DNA from 4 places in the Aliiglaciecola sp. genome. Region 2 is predicted to be linked to each of the others. Evidence: predicted binding sites of a transcription regulator. Region 2 holds the regulator's gene; each other region holds the start of a gene.
The links. The regulator FliA, encoded in region 2, starts transcription of late flagellar genes. The targets are predictions, from matches to a motif close to CTAAAGNTNNNNNNNNNNNNGCCGATA.
Positions count from the first base shown of each region.

Region 1 (5,053 bases), on a different contig from region 2:
CGAATTAACCCTGTTAGCTGCTTTAAAGAATCTGCGAGCTGGGCCTCGATGATAGTTGAAAGTCTTTGATTAACTTCCAATTCACTAGTAGAAAACAATTTTTCAGTATTTTTATCAAGTGACTTAATATGCTCTGTCACTATCTCATCACGTTGGCTAATAAGTTGCCGCAGCAACTTATCATCGAGTTCGTCACTGCTTAATACTGTTTCGAGTTGCTTATTAACATTATCAAGATTGTCAGGAGTGTATTGATGACTAAGATTTAATTTATTCACACGACAGCAGAACGTTTTTGCCTTTGCGCTTCATAAGCTTCTTGTTTTGCATCTTCAGGAATACTCGCCCAAGCATTTTTAATTGGTAGCATTAGGTTAATCACTTCATCCATTATGTTCAAGTCATTCTGAATATTCGCATCTGTGACACGTTGAATCATATAATCATATAAATTAAATAAATTTTGACTCACTTCACTACCAATATCTAAATCTAAGGTATCTCTTAAGTTCATTAAGATTGCTGAAACTCTAGACAGGTGATCTGACTTACCTTCAAAGTCTTTGCGCTCTATACACCCTTTACCGTAAGCCATGCGATCCAACGCACCTTGCATTAACATTAAGGTAATTTTGTGGGGATCGGCGGATGCCACGTCTTGTTTCAAATTGCCTTTTTTGTAGGCATTAATACCTTTAAGTGCCATAATTTACTGCTCCTTATACCTGCCCAAGTGATGCCATTAATGCATTACCAGTTTGATTCAATTGGGTAACGGTCTGGTCTAGATTTAAATATTTTGCTCGTAAAATCTCTTCGAAACTCAACATACGAAGTTCAAATTGTTCCCGCTCGTCAGAGAGTTGATCCTTTTCATCTTTTATAGAGCTCTCTCGTGTGGCTAACAATCCACTGAAGGTGGTATATTCTTTAGTATAATCATACAAACGGGCCGCAATTCCTTCATCTTCATCGGTGAACAATGCAGCTATATCGTCAAAATTATCTTCCAGGGCTTCTGCGAGTCGGTCTTCACCACTTCCCAAACCAAACTCATCATAATCGGAAATTTCTAACTCACCATCAGAGTTAAGTTCAACACCTATGGCAAATAACCCACCAAGGGCGGAAGAACTAACACTAGAACCTATGATACTCGATAGCCCAGAGGTGATACTACGTGCCATAAAGTCTCCGGCTAAAGCGCCATCATCTTCAAGCTCAGAGGTACCATATTTGGTAAGTGTCTCAATCTCTTTGGCCAACGCATTAAAGTTATCGACAAAGTCTCTGATTTTTTTATCTAAACCTTCAGTGTCGTAACCGATTTGTAGAGTAGAGGTTTGAAATTCCCCCAAAGAGTCTTTTGAAGAAACCGCAGATGCCTCAAAAGAAACACTCGATATGGTATTTTCAAATTCGTTGGTGGATGACTCAACAGCGATACCATCAATGGTGGCTTTTGCATTTTGCGCACTCACAATTGGGTCTAAATAAGAAACCGATTCTGTTGAATCTGTGGTTGACACACGGTTTAGGTCAGCCAAGTCATCATTATTAACAATGATTAAATCGTTCCCCTCACCCGTAGTGGTTGAGCTGAAAACAAGCTTAGCACCGCCATCGGCAGTACCTGTATCGATGATACTGGCGTTTACACCAAAGTTATCATCGGAGCTATTAATGGCATTCGCCAATTGTTGTAAGGTTTGACCTGCAGAAACATTAATATTGAAACTATCGCCAGTGCTGTCAATCTTAAACGTTAAACTACCGCTACCCGATGACAAAACAGAATCAGTACTTTCATTAAATCCGCCATCCACAGCATCAGCCGTTTCTAACCTGCTACCGCTGGCTAACTGAGTAACGGCAATCTGATATTCGCCTTTGACAGCACTATTAGCTGCTTCAGCAGTAAAAGGCTCAATTGATTCGTCAGGATTAGTAATAGCAGGCTCACGCCCTTGGAGTTGGTTGTCATTACGCAATTCATCAACGGTGTCCAGAAAATCACTCATTTTAGATTTTAACTGGCCAATACCAGAAATCTCTGCATCAAGTGACTCTTCTTTTTCGTCCAAGCGAGCCTGTTTCGGCTCCCTTTCAGCTGCAATTAATTGGGTGACTAAATCATCTAAAGCCAACCCTGAGCCTACACCTAATGATTGGATTGTCATGACGAACCTCTTTAATAAAAATTTAAGCTTGCTTGTTAAACAATACTCCTACTGCGCTGCCTACGTCAGATTGGAGATCTTTGATTTTCTCAGATAAAGCAAGAACCTCTTCAGTGGGTATTTGTCTTATTACTTCCCCTGACTCTGAATCTGTTACTTTAACAACTTGCCTTTCACTCTTTTCATCAACAGAAAACGATAGTTGACGATTAGAAGTCTGCAGAAAATCACTGATTTCGCTAACCGCACTTTCAATGTTTATAGAATCTTCATTGATTAATACGTTGTTATCGGCCTGTCTCTGATTTTCTTGATCATTTTGCGCAGACTCTGCCACCGACTTTTGTTCATTTCTGAGCTGACTTTGTTCAGATTCGTTTACAGAAACCGGCGTTGTTAATTCTTGCTGTGCAAAATTCTGGCCATACTGTGAAAAATTAACATCCATCTTTCACCTCCACTTCAAAGCAATTTGCCACTAACCATATAAGTATAGTGGCATTATCATTGATAGACTAACCTTTAAAAGCTAATCAAATTATCCTAACAAAGACAACGCCGATTGAGGTCGTTGATTTGCTTGGCTAAGTACAGACAAAGATGCCTGTTGAACAATTTGATTTCGAGTTAGTTCAGCTGTTTCAGTTGCAAAGTCGGTGTCACGAATACGTGAACGAGCACCAGCAATATTTTCTGAAATGTTACTCAGGTTACGAATAGTTGATTGGAAGCGGTTTTGCAATGCACCCAAATCAGCTCTGACCGCACCAACAGTAGAGATAGCATTGTCAATTGAAGTCAAGGCTCCAGATGCACCACTAATAGTAGCAACTGATAATGAACCTATGTTCAAACCTGATGAACCGTACCCGCCAGAGCGAGATAAGTTAATTGAAATAGTTTGGCCACCATTGGCACCTACTAGAAACGCTGCAGAAAATGATCCTTTAAGGATATCTACACCGGCGAATTGTGAATCGGTAGAAATACGTGAAATTTCCGTTTTCAACGCTGATACTTCTTTTTGCAGTGCTAAACGGTCAGCAGATGTATTGATACCATTTTGCGATTGTACTGCTAAGGTACGGATACGTTGCAAAGAAGATGTTACCTCACCTAAGGCTCCTTCAGCCGTTTGTGCTAACGAAATAGCATCGTTGGCATTACGAACTGCTTGGTTAAGACCTTCTACTTGAGTTGTAAGACGGTCTGAGATTTGTAAACCGGCCGCATCATCTGCTGCTCGGTTAATACGAAAGCCTGACGACAATCTTTCAAATGATGTGCTAAGTGCCTGTCCTGAATCAAACAACTGACGCTGAGCATTCAAAGACGACACATTGGTGTTTACATATAAACCCATATTTACCTCCTGAGAACTACCTATTAACTGATAAGGTAATTCGCCTCAAATTTGACCTCCAAGAAATATTCCTTGAAAGCCACCTCTCTTTTATTGAGAATCGGCACCTCTACCCATTCTCAACTTAAAATTCTTTAAAAAGAATTTCCCTCAACTAATGTTATCGACCACACCTTGAAGATCTTTAGTTTTTTTATTATTTTTTTATAATTTATAAGTCATTGATAAATAACACCTTTAAAACCAAGTCGAAAAATAATGAATATTTATTTTAAAAAGATAAGTGAATAGCAGGAGATAAAGAGGTGTTCAGGCTGGTTTTATATAGAGAGCCGAATGTTTATTATTCAACGCCCATTTACATGGTTTGAACTAAATATTGCCCATTGAGTCAGAGTCACCTCAAGGAACAAACGCTAAATGCGATTTACTTAACGTAGGTGATCGCCAACTGAGTAATATTACTTTGTTGTTATTTACATGTGTTTGATACTTTGAATATTTCAAATTTAGACTTGAGCGAGTTTTGGCACAGCGATTGCTAAGTAATCAGGTATAAACGTGAGACAAATTAGAAAAGCCATTTTTTTGGCAATAAGAATAAAAAAAGGCCAGATCAAATGACCTGGCCAACTTGCTCACGTTAGGAGTACGAGCAAATACTGTTTCTGTCCGGCTGGCAGGGTTAGAGAATGAATACTGGCCTCTCAACCAAACTTCTACACTCTCAGTCCTGTTAGTCGGCTTTTTATTTAGGTGGTGCCGACACCACCGCCATCCTTGGCCTATCTAGACACATTTCCAATGTGCCTCTGGGTTGGCCTCTCATTTCCTACCCTCAGAAATTTAGTTCTTTGTTTTCTAATATTACCCTAGTAACTGCAACGCTGCCTGGGGCCTTTGATTGGCTTGAGATAACACCGTCAAATTGGCCTGCTGTAAAATTTGAGCGCGGGTAAGACTTGCCGTTTCTGTGGCAAAATCTGTATCTCTAATACGGGATCTTGCCGCTGATACGTTCTCAGATATATTACTTAAATTACGAATTGTCGATTGGAAGCGATTTTGTATTGCCCCTAAATCAGCCCGTTTAGCATCAATAATCGAAATCGCTTGGCTTACTCTGGTTAACGCCGCTGACGCCTGAGCTTCAGATGCCACCGAAATATTGTAACCAGCGAATAAGCCTGAAGTGCCGAACCCACCGGAGCGAGAAATATTGACACTGATAGTTTGGCCAGCGTTAGCGCCAACTAGAAACTTAGCTGAATAAAAACCATCCAATAAATTTACCCCACCAAACTGACTATAGCTGGCAATACGGCTTATTTCGGTTTTTAATGCTGACACTTCTTTTTGCAAGGCTAAGCGATCCGCTGAATTATTGATGCCATTTTGCGATTGCACTGCCAAGACTCTAATCCGTTGCAACGCGACTGTGGTTTCGGCTAATGCCCCTTCAGCAGTTTGCGCCAGGGATATGCCATCATTTGCATTTCTGACAGCCATG
Region 1 covers NZ_JBDWYG010000033.1:233,829-238,881, reverse strand. The annotation lists gene ABJV04_RS08250 (hypothetical protein) at 1-278, opposite strand, end outside; gene fliS (flagellar export chaperone FliS) at 275-706, opposite strand; gene fliD (flagellar filament capping protein FliD) at 720-2,180, opposite strand; gene ABJV04_RS08235 (flagellar protein FlaG) at 2,203-2,628, opposite strand; gene ABJV04_RS08230 (flagellin) at 2,719-3,543, opposite strand; gene ABJV04_RS08225 (flagellin) at 4,411-5,053, opposite strand, start outside.
Region 1: ABJV04_RS08230 (flagellin) is a predicted target of FliA. The motif match lies at 3,705-3,731, and genes of this name have one in related genera.

Region 2 (5,053 bases):
CCCTTGATTTTTATCATCACCACTAGTTTGTTTCGTTAACCAGTCGCGCAGATAAAAAAGAGGAATCGCTTTTGAACGCACAATCATTGTCAATTGACTATCAACCGTATTGGTTTTAGTTAAGTCCATATTGATAATTTCATTGACCGCGCCAAGGGGTAAAGCAAAGGTTTGTTTACCCACAATAATCATCAACGTAGGTAAAATCGCTAAGGTCAACGGCACTTTAATTTCCAAGCGTGTGCCTTTGCCTAACTCGGAACTAATATTAACCGTTCCATTAAGTTGATTGATCTTAGTTTTGACCACATCCATCCCTACACCGCGTCCAGAGATATCAGATATTTCTGTTTTGGTGGAGAACCCTGGAGCGAATATCAAATTGAATGCTTCTTCATCCGTCATTCGAGCCGCTGCATCAGCATCTAAGACACCTCGGCTGATAGCGATATCTTTTAACTTATCAGGATCCATGCCCTTACCATCATCTTCAATGGTAAGTAGTATGTGATCACCTTCCTGAGAAGCTGCAAGTTTTACAGTTCCCAATGAGGGTTTACCGACAGCTAAGCGTTCTTCTGGCATTTCAATGCCGTGATCGACAGAGTTTCGCACCAAATGGACGAGTGGATCCGCCAAAGCTTCAACTAAATTTTTATCTAAATCTGTTTCTTCACCTTCAAGATTCAAAGAGATTTCTTTTTTAAGACTTCGCGCTAAATCTCTTACCACACGAGGAAAACGACCAAATACTTTTTTGATTGGTTGCATGCGGGTTTTCATTACCGCACCTTGCAAATCTCCAGTGACAACATCAAGGTTAGCAATGGCTTTAGTCATGCTTTCATCATTGATGTTAACACCTAAACTTAATAGCCTATTTCTAACCAGTACCAATTCACCTACCATATTCATAATCTGGTCTAGACGCTTAGTATCTACCCTGACAGTTGTCTCACCTTGAGCACCGGCAACTGGTTTTTTGTCTTTTTCGTCTTTTTTAACAGCAGACTTAGCTACGGTTGGTTTAGGTGTAACAGGTTTTTCAGCCTTAGATACTGGCGCTTGGGGCTTGGGTGTTGATATTGGTTTTGCAGGTTGTTTTGCTGCAGCAGTGGGAGCTGGCGGTTCAGCCTTAGGTGTTGGACTCACTGCGGGCCCCTTACCTTCCCCATGCAATTGATCAAGCAATGCTTCAAATTCATCATCTGAAATATCATCGGAATCGGCACTATCATCTGATGCAGAAGGTGTTGGTGCTACCGGCGAAGAAGCTGCTTTAGAGGTCACTGATGACTTCGAAGGCTCGGGAGTCTCTGCTTTATCAGTTGAAAAACTGCCTTGACCATGAAGTTGATCAAGTAAAGCTTCAAATTCATCGTCAGTAATATCTTCATCACTGGCACCACTCATAAGATCCATTGGAGTGGAGCCTTCAGCGGGTGAGGAGCCTTCAGCGGGAGAGGAGCCTTCAGCGGATGAGGAGCCTTCAGCGGGAGAGGAGCCTTCAGCAGTACCCTCCCCTAGATCTGATTTGTCCGCAGAAAAGCTTTTAGCGCCATGCAACTCATCCAACAAGGCTTCAAACTCATCTTCTGTAATGTCTTCCATGTCATCATATGATTCGTCCTTTTGCACCTCAACCACTTCTTCAGGCATTTCAGGGACGTCAGGAAGTGCCGTAGGTGTATCTTCTGATTCAGGTTTACTTAAACGGTGCAGGGTTTCTATAAGTTCAGGGGCTGCGGCTTCCAATGGTTCGCGTTTTTTTACATCTTCGAACATTTGCACAACCACATCTGTGGCTTGTAAAATGACATCCATTAACTCAGGCGTTAAGGTGCGTTGTCCATTACGCATGGTATCAAAAACGTTTTCCGCACCATGACAAATATCTACCAGTTCAGTGAGAGATAAGAATCCGGCACCACCTTTAACAGTATGATACCCGCGAAAAATCGCATTTAATAAATCAGAGTCTTCAGGGTTATTTTCAAGATCAACAAGTTGCTCTTGCAATTGCTCTAATAGTTCACCTGCCTCAACTAAAAAGTCTTGTAGAATTTCTTCGTCAACTTCAAAAGACATGAATACGTTCCCCTTAAAAACCTAGGCTAGACAATAGGTCATCTACATCGTCTTGACTGGTCACCACATCATTTCGCGATTCTGCATCAATAATTGGCCCTTCAGCTTTCACAACATCTGTCTCAGCTTTCGATTTATGAGAACTTTCATCTGCTTTTGCAATTAATGAACTGGTTTCAGAAGCGCCAAACACAGTCAGCATATGAACTAAACTGTCTTCCACTTCTTTTACCAAATCAATCACCCTACGAATGACCTGCCCTGTAATGTCTTGATAGCCCTGTGCCATCAGTATATCGGTCAGCAATCCAGTTAATTTATCTGTATCTTTTGAAGACTGCTCTAATAAGTCATCTAGATCGGTACACAAGGATTTAAATTCTCCCAGTTGTAACTCTCTGGTCATCAACTTTTTCCATTCAGGCAGTAAATTAGTGATGCCTGTATGGAGTTTCTCAGCAATAGGCATGCTCGCTTCCACGGCATCCATAGTGTTATTTGCTGCTTTTTCAGTAGTTTCTAAAACATAATTGAGGCGACTTTGCGCATCAGGAATATCTTCATTAGCTAAATTAGAAATGCGCTCATCAAGTTGAAAGCTGTTAAGAGAATCATGGAGTTGACGGGTTAATTTACCCACCTCAGCAAATAACTCAACAGAATTGGTCAAAGAGGTTTCTTCCAGTAATTCACTGGCAGCCTGATTATCTCCATTTTCCAATAACTCAACTAACTTTCTAGCATCATCAAGAGACATTGGAGCTTTATTAGAGCCGGTCATACAGACACTCCTAACTTCATTAAAGATTAATTATCAGCCAAGTCTCTCAAAAATTTTGTCTAGCTTTTCTTTCAGCGTTGCCGCAGTAAAAGGCTTAACAACGTAACCGTTAACACCAGCTTGTGCTGCCGCTACAATTTGCTCTTTTTTCGCTTCAGCAGTTACCATCAGTACTGGTAAATGTTTTAAACTATCATCTGCGCGTATTGCTTTGAGTAAATCGATGCCTTGCATTCCGGGCATATTCCAATCAGTTACCACAAAATCAAAATCGCCTTGTTGCAACATAGGTAATGCAGTACTGCCGTCATCGGCTTCTTGAACACTGGTATAACCCAGGTCTTTAAGTAAATTCTTGATGATACGTCTCATCGTTGAAAAGTCATCAACAACGAGGATTTTCATATTTTTATCCAAAACTGTCTCCAATGAGGATTAAATCAAATGGTATTTTATTATTCTTCGTTAGCTCGCCAAGATTGCATTTTGCTTTTCAGCTTTAACATGGCTTGGCTGTGAATTTGGCTGACTCTAGACTCACTAACTTCGAGCACTTCGCCAATTTCTCTGAGATTCAACTCCTCATCATAATACAATGACAGTACGATTGCTTCTCGTTCGGGTAAAGTAGTAATAGCATGTGCTAATGCTTTTTGAAATGAGCCTTGTAACAAATCCTGAAATGGCGTATCGCTACCTTTATTTTGTTCAGTAGCAATTACGTCTTCGGTAATTCCTAAATCTTCGATACCGATGATTTTACCGGCGTTAACCTCATTCAACATTTGATGATATTCGGCGAGGCTAACATTCAACTTTTCAGCAATATCTACGTCTCTGGCATCTCGGCCGGTTTCACGCTCAACTTCATTGATAGCCTGGGTAATTGCCCGACCATTTTTATGTACAGACCTAGGTGTCCAGTCGCCTTTACGAATTTCGTCAAGCATGGCTCCGCGAATACGGATACCAGCAAAGGTTTCGAAACTGGCACCTTTAGAACCATCGAAATTTTTTGCAGCTTCAAGTAAACCAATCATGCCAGATTGAATTAAGTCATCCACCAATACACTAGCTGGTAACCTGGCTAATAAATGATGTGCAATACGCTTAACCAAGGAAGCATGTCTTTCTACAAGTTGAGCCAAATCGGCTTGTTGTTGATAAGCTGCTGCCTTTTTAATCACCGTTGTTCACCTACCGCTTTTTCGGCAACAAGTTGTTCCAGGAAGAACTCTAAATGTCCACCGGGTTGATTAGGAATGGGCCAATGCATCGCTCTATCTGCAAGCCCTTTAATGGCGATAGATGCCGGAGAACCAGGGAATGCATCAACGATAGCTTTTTGCTTTCGCACTGAGCGACGAATATTTTCATCGTAAGGCACAGTGGCAACGAGCTCTAAAGCAACATCAAGAAAGCGATTGGTGACTTTAGATAACTTAGCAAAGAGTTCTTGTCCTTCGCGCATGTTGCGCACCATATTGGCGACAATTTTAAAGCGAAATACACCATGTTCTCTATTCAGTAACTTAATCAGTGCATATGCATCAGTTAGTGATGTGGGTTCATCACACACCACCATCATAATATCTTGAGATGCCCGAGAAAAGCTCAACACCATGTCGGAAATACCCGCAGCGGTGTCTACAATCAGCACATCTATATCGGTACGTAATTCACTAAAAGCACGAATTAATCCAGCATGTTCGGTTGGACTAAGCTCGGTCATTGATTGGGTACCTGAGGTTGCTGGCGCAATAAGTATGCCATGTGGGCCCACAACTAAGACTTCATCCAATGTACACTCACCAGATAAAACATGGGAAAGGTTTTTTTCTACTCGCAAGCCTAACATTACGTCTACGTTTGCCAACCCTAAGTCAGCATCTAGCACCATAACGCGCTTGCCCATTTTAGCCATTGAAATAGCCGTATTTAAGGTGATGTTAGTTTTACCAACTCCACCTTTACCGCCGGTTACCGCAATAACTTTAATTAATCGAGATTGATTCATTCGTCTTAAGCTTCTCGCTTGGTCGTCGATCATATTGCTAATGCCGATTTTTTCTGTTCTGACTTAGCAGTATGGATCAAACCATATTTTTTATAAAGCTTAGCCGCCGCAGAGATTAAAAACTTCGCATCTGCTACTTTAATATCTTCAGGGACACGTTGCCCATC
Region 2 covers NZ_JBDWYG010000041.1:76,789-81,841, reverse strand. The annotation lists gene ABJV04_RS13590 (chemotaxis protein CheA) at 1-2,088, opposite strand, end outside; gene ABJV04_RS13585 (protein phosphatase CheZ) at 2,102-2,869, opposite strand; gene cheY (chemotaxis response regulator CheY) at 2,903-3,286, opposite strand; gene ABJV04_RS13575 (RNA polymerase sigma factor FliA) at 3,325-4,056, opposite strand; gene ABJV04_RS13570 (MinD/ParA family protein) at 4,053-4,919, opposite strand; gene flhF (flagellar biosynthesis protein FlhF) at 4,916-5,053, opposite strand, start outside.

Region 3 (5,053 bases), on a different contig from region 2:
TTTACCAAGTTTGATACTGCTAGATTTAAACATGCCTCGTAAATCAGGAAGAGAGGCTTTGGAAGAGATTAAACGAGACCCGAAACTCAAACATATTCCAGTGATAATATTTACTACTTCGGATTCAGAAATCGACATCAAAGAGTGTTATTTTTTAGGCAGCAATGCGTATTTAACCAAACCAAACAACTACGTCGATTTGGTGGAGCTAATGAAAGATCTTATTAATTTCTGGTTCTGCCAAGCGCAAATTATCGTCGATTAATCCCGCTATTTTAAGCTTCAATAATAACCTTCAAGCAAGGTTAAAGCCTTCAATTGTAATGTCCTAGTTCGATGGCGTCTCCTAGAGGATTCGAACCTCTGGCCTACCCCTTAGGAGGGGGTCGCTCTATCCAGCTGAGCTAAGGAGACATTTGTGAAATTTTAAAGGGGCCAAGACTATACTAAAAGAGCCAGTGTAAAAACAAGTATTGGTGCTTCAGTTTTTAAGGATAAATTGACTTACGCAATGGCAAACAACCCTTTCTAATTTCACCCCAACGCCTTCATTGCAGCACATCCTACCTCGAGTATGAATTAGAGTTTGGATACAAAATCATTGGCTTGGATACTCGCCAATAAGCTACCGTCTTTTGATACAGCAACTGCTGAGTCAGGGGAAACACTAACAATTTTAACGAGGGTTGGATGTAGGTTGAACTGAGTAAAGGTTTTTCCTTGTGGATCAATTATTTGTTGTAACTGAAAAAGTGTGAACTCATCACCTTTGAGGATCCCTTGATTGCTACCAATATCCAAAGTGAGTTGTTCGCCTCTGACTTGAATAATACGTCCGTAGGTGGGGGCACAGGCGAGCTTTTCATCGACATTGATGGCAATATCCTGCATAACCGCTGATATTGCTGTTCCAAATGGGCTTTGCCATAACTGGTTGCTATTTATGTCAACACTTTGGTGAGTATCAAAATCCCATGGTGCATCGGCGTTATAGGATTTCTGCCACATCAATGAGCCTGTATAGCCGTCCAAAAGAGCGACTTGGTAACTAAAATTCCTAGTTGGTAAATTGTTATTCCATAGCTGCCACTTAGATGTTTTAGGGTTAGATACACTGATGTCTTTAACCGTGGCGGTTAATACATATTGAGCGTTTGACTGCTTTGCCAACGTCATCGCATCATTTATCAAGGTAATAGGCTGCGAAGTGTAATAGAAAGGTAGAATAGTTTGAATGCTCGATTGCTGCGCGAAGTCTTCGAAATTTTGTTGCAGTATTTCTGGCAAAATAGTACCAATCTCAAAAATATTGCCGGTAGTTGCTTGCTCTCTATTGTCGATGGGATGCCAGGTAGTGACGATGCTTTTAGGGTATTCTGATGATTGACATACATTATTATTGGCAAATATATCTGCCCGCAAAGACACAGTAAGGTAGCCGTCTTTCAACACTTCATCTATGAGCTCAATACTATTTACTTCACCGCTGGCGCGAATAGTTAAGTCATCATTTTGCAAAACCCCGTTTGCCATCTTTTGTACGCTGTGAACCGATGCGCCAGCAAATAACAAAACTTGTTTAATTGCATCTTGGGTCGCATTTTGCCGCGCTAACTCTATATTGCCGTTTCTTATTGCCGCTTGGCCGCTAGACTCGAACCAGGCTGCCGAGGATAAACCAGAGAATAGTACTGAGGATAATACACAAAAGAATGTGATTAACTTAACAGAGAAAAGTTGACGATGTGCTGATTTCATTCACAAATTATCCAATAAGAACTTAAAATTAAAACGCTTAGCAGGTGATACCTTGCTTGCTTAGTCATTACTAAGCTATGAACTCTCAATAGTCATGGCAATTTGCAGTATCTTTATGCTTCACTATGGGTTTATGTACCCTTAGTTATGCATCTTTTGTACCTATTTTGTTAAGTTGCTTAGTCAGAATCTCGGCTACATTGCACTTCAACATGCATCTTTTTTATGTGATTGTAAATTTGTGTTCTAAAGGAACAAAAATTGCAGTAAAAAATATTATAGAGAGTAGGTTCTCTAATAAATAGTAGAGAATAAAGAATTGAGAGTGAACTTGATAACGGTATTTATTGAGTTTGAATATTAGCAAGAAAATGATTTAGCTAAAAAGTACAGTTAAAAAAATTACTGAGAAAAAATATGAAATTACTTTATACCATTGCAGTTGTAGGATGCATGTTCGGTGTCGTAGGGTGTCAAAACCTTATCGATAAACAGGTAGAGTGGGAGACCATCGAACCAGAGACATATCCCGTGATCCGTTCTATTGGGTATGCACCTATAGACGCTCAACGTGGAAGTGATAGATCTGCTAAAGTCCTAATGGCGGTTAAAGCGTCGAAACTGGATGCGTATCGCGAATTGACCGAGCAAGTGTATGGACAAAAAATTGACGGTGAGCAATCATTAGCTAATTTAGTGCTTACAGATACGCAGTTGATGGCTAGTGTTCAAGGTGTTATTCGCGGTGCCCGAGTCGTTAAAAGTTATCCCATTGGAAACGACTCCTACGCCACTGAATTGGAACTCGATTTTAGTTTAGTGCATGACCTATATTTAAGTACGGCTAAACCGAAGCAAGTCAAAAAAGTCCGCTACTATTGAGCTTAACCCTCTGTGAGCTAATTCAAACGATGAACTAACCTAATCAGGTTAGTTTCATTTGGTCGGATAAATTAAGGGCTGTCTGCCTAGCTAATTCAAAAAAAGAATCTAAGCCGTTACACTCTTGCCAGATGAGCCGCCTTTGGGTTTGCCGCTTTTGTCGTATGTCATGGTTTCTTTTGCACGGGACTCTAATAATAAACTGCGCAGATGTTGTAGACGCAACTGACCTTGTTCTACTGCTTTTTGATTGATCTCTGTTCTGAATTTACATTGAGATAAAGACTGATTAATTTTATCAAACAAATCTTTAATCTCTTGTTCAGCTGCCCAATCGGGATGTTTTTCAACTTGTTGTTCGATGGTTTTGTCGGTAACGGCAATGGCTTCTAATAATGCAGATTTGTCATTAATAACAGTCGTTAACGATTCAGCATCTCTGGTGCCGATCAAATGAAGTTCAGACTCAAGTAACACTGTCAGTGAGTCAAGTTGTTGTTTTTGCTTTTCTAGGAGGGTAATTAGGTTATTCATTTAGCTTTACTTTTATTGTGAGAAGCTAAACCAATCTGGCATTAAATTCTAATCTTTAATGCCAAATACTTGAGCTTCGAGTTTGCTAATTTTTTGCGCTAAAACATCAGGATTAACGCGATACTCACCATTCTGGATGGCTTTTTTCAATTTGTCGACCTTTTCCTGATTAACCGGAGTGTCAGTTGATTTCTTTTGCACTTGGCTAAGCTGCTGTGCAGATTGGGTCAAGGATACAGAATCCTGCCTTGGAGCTGCCGCAGACTTTGATTGTTGCGCTGCAGATTGCGCAGTCGCTTGATTCTGAGATTGTTGTTGATTCAACCTCTGATTCTCAAGTTGTGGCTTTTGATTTCCACTGTTTACATTGTTAATTGCCATAATGACCTCGAATACCTAATTTACCTCACTTATCTTATCGGCCGTAACTTTACGATCTTTAGTGAAATTTGGAAATAAACTAAATATTTTTCAGATAAGTTCAAACAGTCGCTATTACGCTGTAATAATCGACAGTTTACGCTAAATATATTATATCTGCACAACTACTTGATGGGTATTTATAACCTGTGCATGTACGACTCTTTTCGATTTACTGTTCTTGACTGCAATGGTATCGCCCAAATTGCCATCTTGTTGAGCAATTCCCTTAGTTTTTATACTGACTCCACCCGTATTAGCAGTAATCAGAATACTGTCTCCTTTGCACACAAAACACAGTTGACCGGGAACCACGGGTTGACCAGGACGACTACGCTTCTTCATACGTGCGCCTACAACCGTATTTATCTGGGAAAAAGTGCTGGTGCGTATAAGGTTTTTATCTAACATTACAACTCTGACATCATCTTCGTTTAAAACCGTACCGGGGCTGACAGAGGTTGTAAGTACTACCACAGGCTGAACACGTGTAGCTTTTACCATCATATAAAGATACCAATTGGTTTCTTCACAACTAGCTCTTACTGTTATATTACTTTGCGCCAAGGCTTCTTTACTTGCAGAAATGGTGAATGGCACAGGGCAGTGAGGGATGACGATTCGTTCATCCAAAGGCATTGCTTTTATGGTTAAATTATCATCACTTACTTGTGTATATTGTTTCAACTCAGTTTTGACGTAGTTTTCCACTGCGTGACTTAGTTGTTGTTTGGACGTATCAATATCACTAGACTGTGCAGCAAATGCATTATCTAGAGCCGAAGTAACAATGAAAATAACACTAAGTAATTTAGTCGTTGTATGTTTTGTCGATATTTTCATGTTCAGGTGCCGCCGTTTTGTCTATGCTTATTAATTCATTAAGCAAACAAAGATAAGCGTCAAAATTCAGTCACAAAAACCTGTTTTGGCGCTACTATTAGTTAAACTTGCTTTTTCTGATAGGGATAACGCAACAATTGTGCCTATTTTAAATTTTATTGGGGTGGTATATGTCGGGAATTCTTGACTCAGTTAATCAACGAACGCAAATAGTTGGTCAAAATCGGCTTGAGTTATTGTTATTCAGGTTAAACCGCAGACAACGATTTGGCATTAATGTGTTCAAAGTTCGTGAAGTACTGCAATGCCCGCAATTAACGTCAATACCTAGACAAAACCCACTTATTAGAGGCGTGGCTCATGTTCGAGGTCAAACAATATCAGTGATTGATCTAAGCATGGCAACCGGTGGTAAAAAAATAGAAAATATCAGTAGTGCCTTTATTATTATTGCCGAATACAATCGTTCTGTGCAGGGGTTTTTAGTGGGCTCCGTTGAGCGTATTATTAATACCAATTGGGACGCTATTATGCCTCCTCCCCAAGGTACCGGAAAAGCCAGCTATTTGACGGCTGTAACCGAAGTTGATGATGAGCTCATTGAAATTCTTGACGT
Region 3 covers NZ_JBDWYG010000033.1:212,473-217,525, forward strand. The annotation lists gene ABJV04_RS08110 (response regulator) at 1-265, shown strand, start outside; tRNA gene ABJV04_RS08115 (tRNA-Arg) at 338-414, opposite strand; gene ABJV04_RS08120 (flagellar assembly protein T N-terminal domain-containing protein) at 580-1,758, opposite strand; gene ABJV04_RS08125 (flagellar biosynthesis protein FlgP) at 2,176-2,640, shown strand; gene ABJV04_RS08130 (flagellar protein FlgN) at 2,749-3,174, opposite strand; gene flgM (flagellar biosynthesis anti-sigma factor FlgM) at 3,223-3,555, opposite strand; gene flgA (flagellar basal body P-ring formation chaperone FlgA) at 3,706-4,437, opposite strand; gene ABJV04_RS08145 (chemotaxis protein CheV) at 4,608-5,053, shown strand, end outside.
Region 3: flgM (flagellar biosynthesis anti-sigma factor FlgM) is a predicted target of FliA. The motif match lies at 3,591-3,617, and genes of this name have one in related genera.

Region 4 (5,053 bases), on a different contig from region 2:
ATGACACGCCCCGAGGATATTGCTTTAGCCTCACCATTTCGTGTCGATAGTAATTTGGATAATTTAGGGGATGCACAGTTAACGGCATCCTCAATTACCAATACCTTTGTTGATAGTACGTTGACCGATCCCATGGCATCTGCTTTTGACGGCAGTGGCGGTTTTGTTGCGGGTAGCCCTGCGAGTCTTGTGTTTAATAGTGAATCCGAGTTTGAAATTTTCGATGAAGCCGGTGTGTCGTTGGTCGTGGTTTCTGGGGTTACTGACTACAATAATATAATGGAACAAGCGGCAAGTGATGCCGGTTGGCCATTTTCAGCGTTGGCCGATTTTCCCGGCTATGATTTTAGTTTACAAGGAACGCCTGTTGCTGGTGACCAGTTTACCATTGCATACAATACCGATGGTGTGGATGATAACCGTAATGGTCTAAAGTTAGCCGGCTTACAAGATGTGGATATCATGCAGCAAAACAATAATGGTGGTGGAAATTTGATTACATTCCACGAGTCCTACGCCAATATTGTTAGTGACATTGGGGCTAAGACGGCCTCAGCAAATATATCCATGCAGGCAGCTCAAGCTATGCAGACTCAGTCCAGCGATTGGTTTCAGTCAGTTTCTGGGGTTAATTTAGATGAAGAAGCGGCAAATTTAATCCGCTTCCAACAGACCTATGCGGCGGCGGCTAGAATATTAACTACCGCAAGCGAATTATTTGACACCATTTATAGTGCTACAAGGTAAATTGTACTATGGCTAGAATATCCACAAATCAGTTGTATGACCGCAGTATTAATACAATCACGCAAAATCAGGGAACCTTGTCTGATGTTCAACAACAACTCTCTTCGGGGAAAAAGTTGTTGCGCCCATCGGATGATCCTGTAGGGGCTGCACAAGTTGTTAGGCTCACAGAAGATTTAGACAAAATTACCCAATATAAGCGTAATAATGATTTACTGACCAATTCATTGCAGCAAGAAGAGGTTGTTCTTAGCAATATTAACGATGCACTGGATAAAGCGCGTCAATTAATGATTCAATCAGGCAATGGTGTTTACGACGAGTCTGACTTAGAAGCCATCGGAATTGAAATAGGCGCTATTCGAGACGAAGTATTCAGTTTGATGAATACGCAAAACTCCAATGGCGAATATATTTTTGCTGGATATCAATCGCAAACCGAAGCGTTTACCTATAATCCATCAGCAACAGGCGAAAAATATACTTTTTCTGGTGATGATGGTGTGAAGCAAATCCAAGTATCAGATGCACTCAATATTCAAGCGAACAGCTCTGGAAAGACTGTATTTGAAAATGTTTTAGCTAGACTCAATTTTACGGTTTCAGGAGACAGTGGACTAGAATCAATTTCATCCGTTATTACTGAACAGGCTGCCTTCGACAAATTTCATGAAAATAATTACGATGCAGTCACACCAGCTAATAATCAGTTTCAAGCGACTATCATTGCTGGCAACCAAGTTCAGATTGATAATGTAGGTACTGGAGAAACCATTGGCACGGTCAATTTCACCTCTGGTGAACCTTTCGTTTTCAACGGTATTGAATTTAATGTTGAAGGGAGTGTAGGGGATACCTTTGATTTTGAATTAAACAAGCCAGAAAAAAATAATATAGCTGAAACGTTAAATAACTTTTATGTGGCCCTTAATGCTGGTGATTTAAGTGATAAGGAACTTAGTGAGGCAATTGCCGACGCATTGATTGGTATAGATAACGGTTCTAAGTCGTTAGCCAATGCAACCTCATCTTTGGGCGGCCGTTTGAATGTTGCCGAGTCAGTTTACGAATCAAATTTGGATCTTGAAATAGCCAATAAAACAGCTCGGGCAAATATTGAAGATGTGGATTATGCCGAAGCAATATCTGAATTAAGTAAACAAGAAACCGCTTTGCAAGCTGCCCAAGCTACTTTTTCAAGAGTAACTGGGCTAACCCTGTTCGATTACATCTAAATTTATTTTACAGATCGAGATGGGTTAAATATATGTGGCTTTGGTTATCAATGTGACTGGAGTAATAACTAATATATATTCCTTGCTCACTTTTTATCATCCCTGCATAACTGCAATCGCCACCTGAAGGTAACACAATTTGTAGTGTTAACTTTTTCGTTTCTATGTCAATTTTCCAAAGTGCAGTTTTGAATTTTCCAGCTAGCCAAGCTCTGCCACAAATTAAAATCGTATTTGCATCGACTTGCAAAATCACAGGCGCACCAATGTACTGTTTTAAATCAAACCATTGCCACGCTGTGTAAGGTGGTTTTGCAACTCCCCATTGAGCAGTGAAAGTGTCAGCATCTCTGCGAACCACTGCATAGGCATTACCGTTTTGGCTAAAACACAAATCACTTTCATTAGGATAGCCGAGGCCATTACTGGCTAAACTAAGTGCGTCAGTTTTAAAACACTCAAAAGTGCGTAACGGGTTGCCTTTATACAGATTAAGTTGTTGTTGAGCTCGTTTGTAGGCAAACCCATAGGCTTGTTCATCTTGCCAACGAATGCGCCAAAGCCACCAGTTCTTTTCTGCAAACCAATGATGCGAGGACCAGCTTAACCCATCTTGAGAAAACCAACATAGTGAACGGCTATGCAACCATTTGCCTTTTTTATCGTAACAGCGAGCGTAGGCGTTCATCAGTAATTTACCATCGGGCATGACGGTTAATTTAGGATCTCGCAAATCACAGTTCGCCATTTTCACACTCACGCTGTTAATTTTTTTACCATCTAAGTCGCAAATGACAATACGTATATCGCCATCCTTGCTCATATGATCAGAGGCTTCTCTAAAACTAACAAATAGTTTGCCTGCAAAGGCACACAGATCAGTAAATGCGCTGTGTTTCGAGGTTTTCCAAATCGAATTAGTCCAATTAATCATCATTTTTAAAAATTATTTTTGTCGAAAAATCTATTGAATCTCAAATAATTACATATTGCAAAGCGGAAATTTTTTGCCGTTTTTATAAAAAACGGCAAAATTTAGTTAAAGGGATTTTTTAATCCGTCGATACCCTATCTGAGAGAGCCAGTAACACCGATCTAGTTTTGACTAAGATTGATGTTCTTGAATGTGTTTTTTAACCACCGATTTTTATCGGTTGCCAGCGAAACGCTGGACTGAGAGTGTAGGAGATATCCCATGGGATTATACGTTAACACCAACGTTTCGTCTTTGAATGCGCAACGTCAATTATTTGATTCATCTAACCGTTTAGGCACGTCTTTTGAGCGTTTGTCTTCTGGTTTCCGTATAAACCGTGCAGCGGATGATGCTGCTGGTTTGCAAATCACCGACCGTTTAACCACCCAGGTTGAAGGTCTTAACCAAGCTGTGCGAAACGCAAATGATGCGATTTCTTTAGCGCAAACCGCTGAAGGCGCGTTAGGCGAAGTAACATCTTCACTTCAACGTATCCGTACTCTAGCTGTTCAATCACAGAATGGTATCAATACCTCTGCTGACCGTTTAGCGCTTCAGAAAGAAGTTTCAGCCCTTAAAACTGAAATTTCACGTATTGCTACTACTTCACAGTTCGCTGGCGTTGACATCCTAAATGGCGCGTTTTCAGCGGCATTCCTAGTAGGTGCTAACGGTGGCCAAACTATCTCTGTTAATTTGTCTAGAACCAGTGGTTTTGGAGCTTCAGGGCTAGGTATTGCTGGAACTTCAGTTGCTAGCATTGCTTCTGCATCTGCCGCGTTAACAGAAATTACTGCTGCAATTTCTACTGTTGGAGCTGTACGTGCCGATTTAGGTGCCCTGCAAAACCGTTTCCAATCTACAATCAGAAACTTAAGTAACATTTCTGAAAACGTTTCAGGCGCTCGTTCACGTATTCGTGATACAGATTTCGCAACTGAAACAGCTGAATTGACACGTAACCAGATTATCCAACAAGCCAGTTTAACTGTTTTGTCTCAGGCTAATCAGCGTCCACAGTCAGCGCTTCAGCTTCTAGGTTAATAGAATACGATTGGGAAATTAAAGCCAGGAGGTAGTGAATCTGTATTTAATGGCCCAAAACGTAGAGAGTGCGCTCTTTCCCTCCTAACGTAAGAGCGCTTCGCCGGCTAATTTAGTCGGCTTTTTTCTTAACCTAAACGTTTGAAAAATATAGGAATTAATATTTAGTTAGAAAATAGTCTAAAGAATTTCTCGATCCTGTTCGATAAAGATTTCAAGAGTGATGTACAAAATAAAAAAATAATAAGTACACGCCCAAATAAGTGACGTAATAAAACTAATAATAGCGCACTTAGAATCACCGCAAAAACCACTAATAATAATAATAGGTTTGGCGGATTGCTTAAATCGTTAGGAGAAAAAAATGTCTTTATACGTCAACACTAATGTGTCGTCGTTGAATGCTAGTCGTCAGCTATTCACGTCGAACAATAATCTAAGTACTGCGTTTGAACGCTTGTCCTCTGGTTTTCGCATAAACAACGCGAAAGATGATGCCGCTGGACTACAAATTTCCAATCGTCTTACCACACAAATTCTCGGCCTAAATATGGCTGTAAGAAATGCCAACGATGGTATCTCTCTTGCGCAAACCGCAGAAGGTGCTTTGGCTGAAACTACTTCCGCATTGCAGCGTATTCGTGTACTAGCAGTGCAATCTCAAAATGGTATTAATGGTTCTGCCGACCGATTAGCGCTACAAAAAGAAGTTGATGCGTTAAAACAAGAAATCAGTCGTATTGCCGCAACATCGCAGTTTGGTGGTGTCAATATTCTTGGTGGCGATTATTCTTCAGCATTCTTAGTCGGTGCTAACCCAGGCCAAACTATCAGTGTCAATATTTCTAGACCAGGTGGATACGGTACGTCCGGTTTGTTTGGCTCTCAGAGTATTGAAGCAAACTTAATTTCAGTTGCTACTGAAGCACAGGCTTCTCGAGCCATGGCTGCAGTTTTAGGTGCAATTTCTATTATTGATGCTAAACGTGCCGATTTAGGTGCTATACAAAATCGTTTCCAATCTACAATCAGAAACTTAAGCAACATTTCA
Region 4 covers NZ_JBDWYG010000033.1:227,940-232,992, forward strand. The annotation lists gene flgK (flagellar hook-associated protein FlgK) at 1-747, shown strand, start outside; gene flgL (flagellar hook-associated protein FlgL) at 756-1,982, shown strand; gene ABJV04_RS08210 (hypothetical protein) at 1,990-2,919, opposite strand; gene ABJV04_RS08215 (flagellin) at 3,178-4,002, shown strand; gene ABJV04_RS08220 (flagellin) at 4,367-5,053, shown strand, end outside.
Region 4: ABJV04_RS08215 (flagellin) is a predicted target of FliA. The motif match lies at 3,022-3,048, and genes of this name have one in related genera.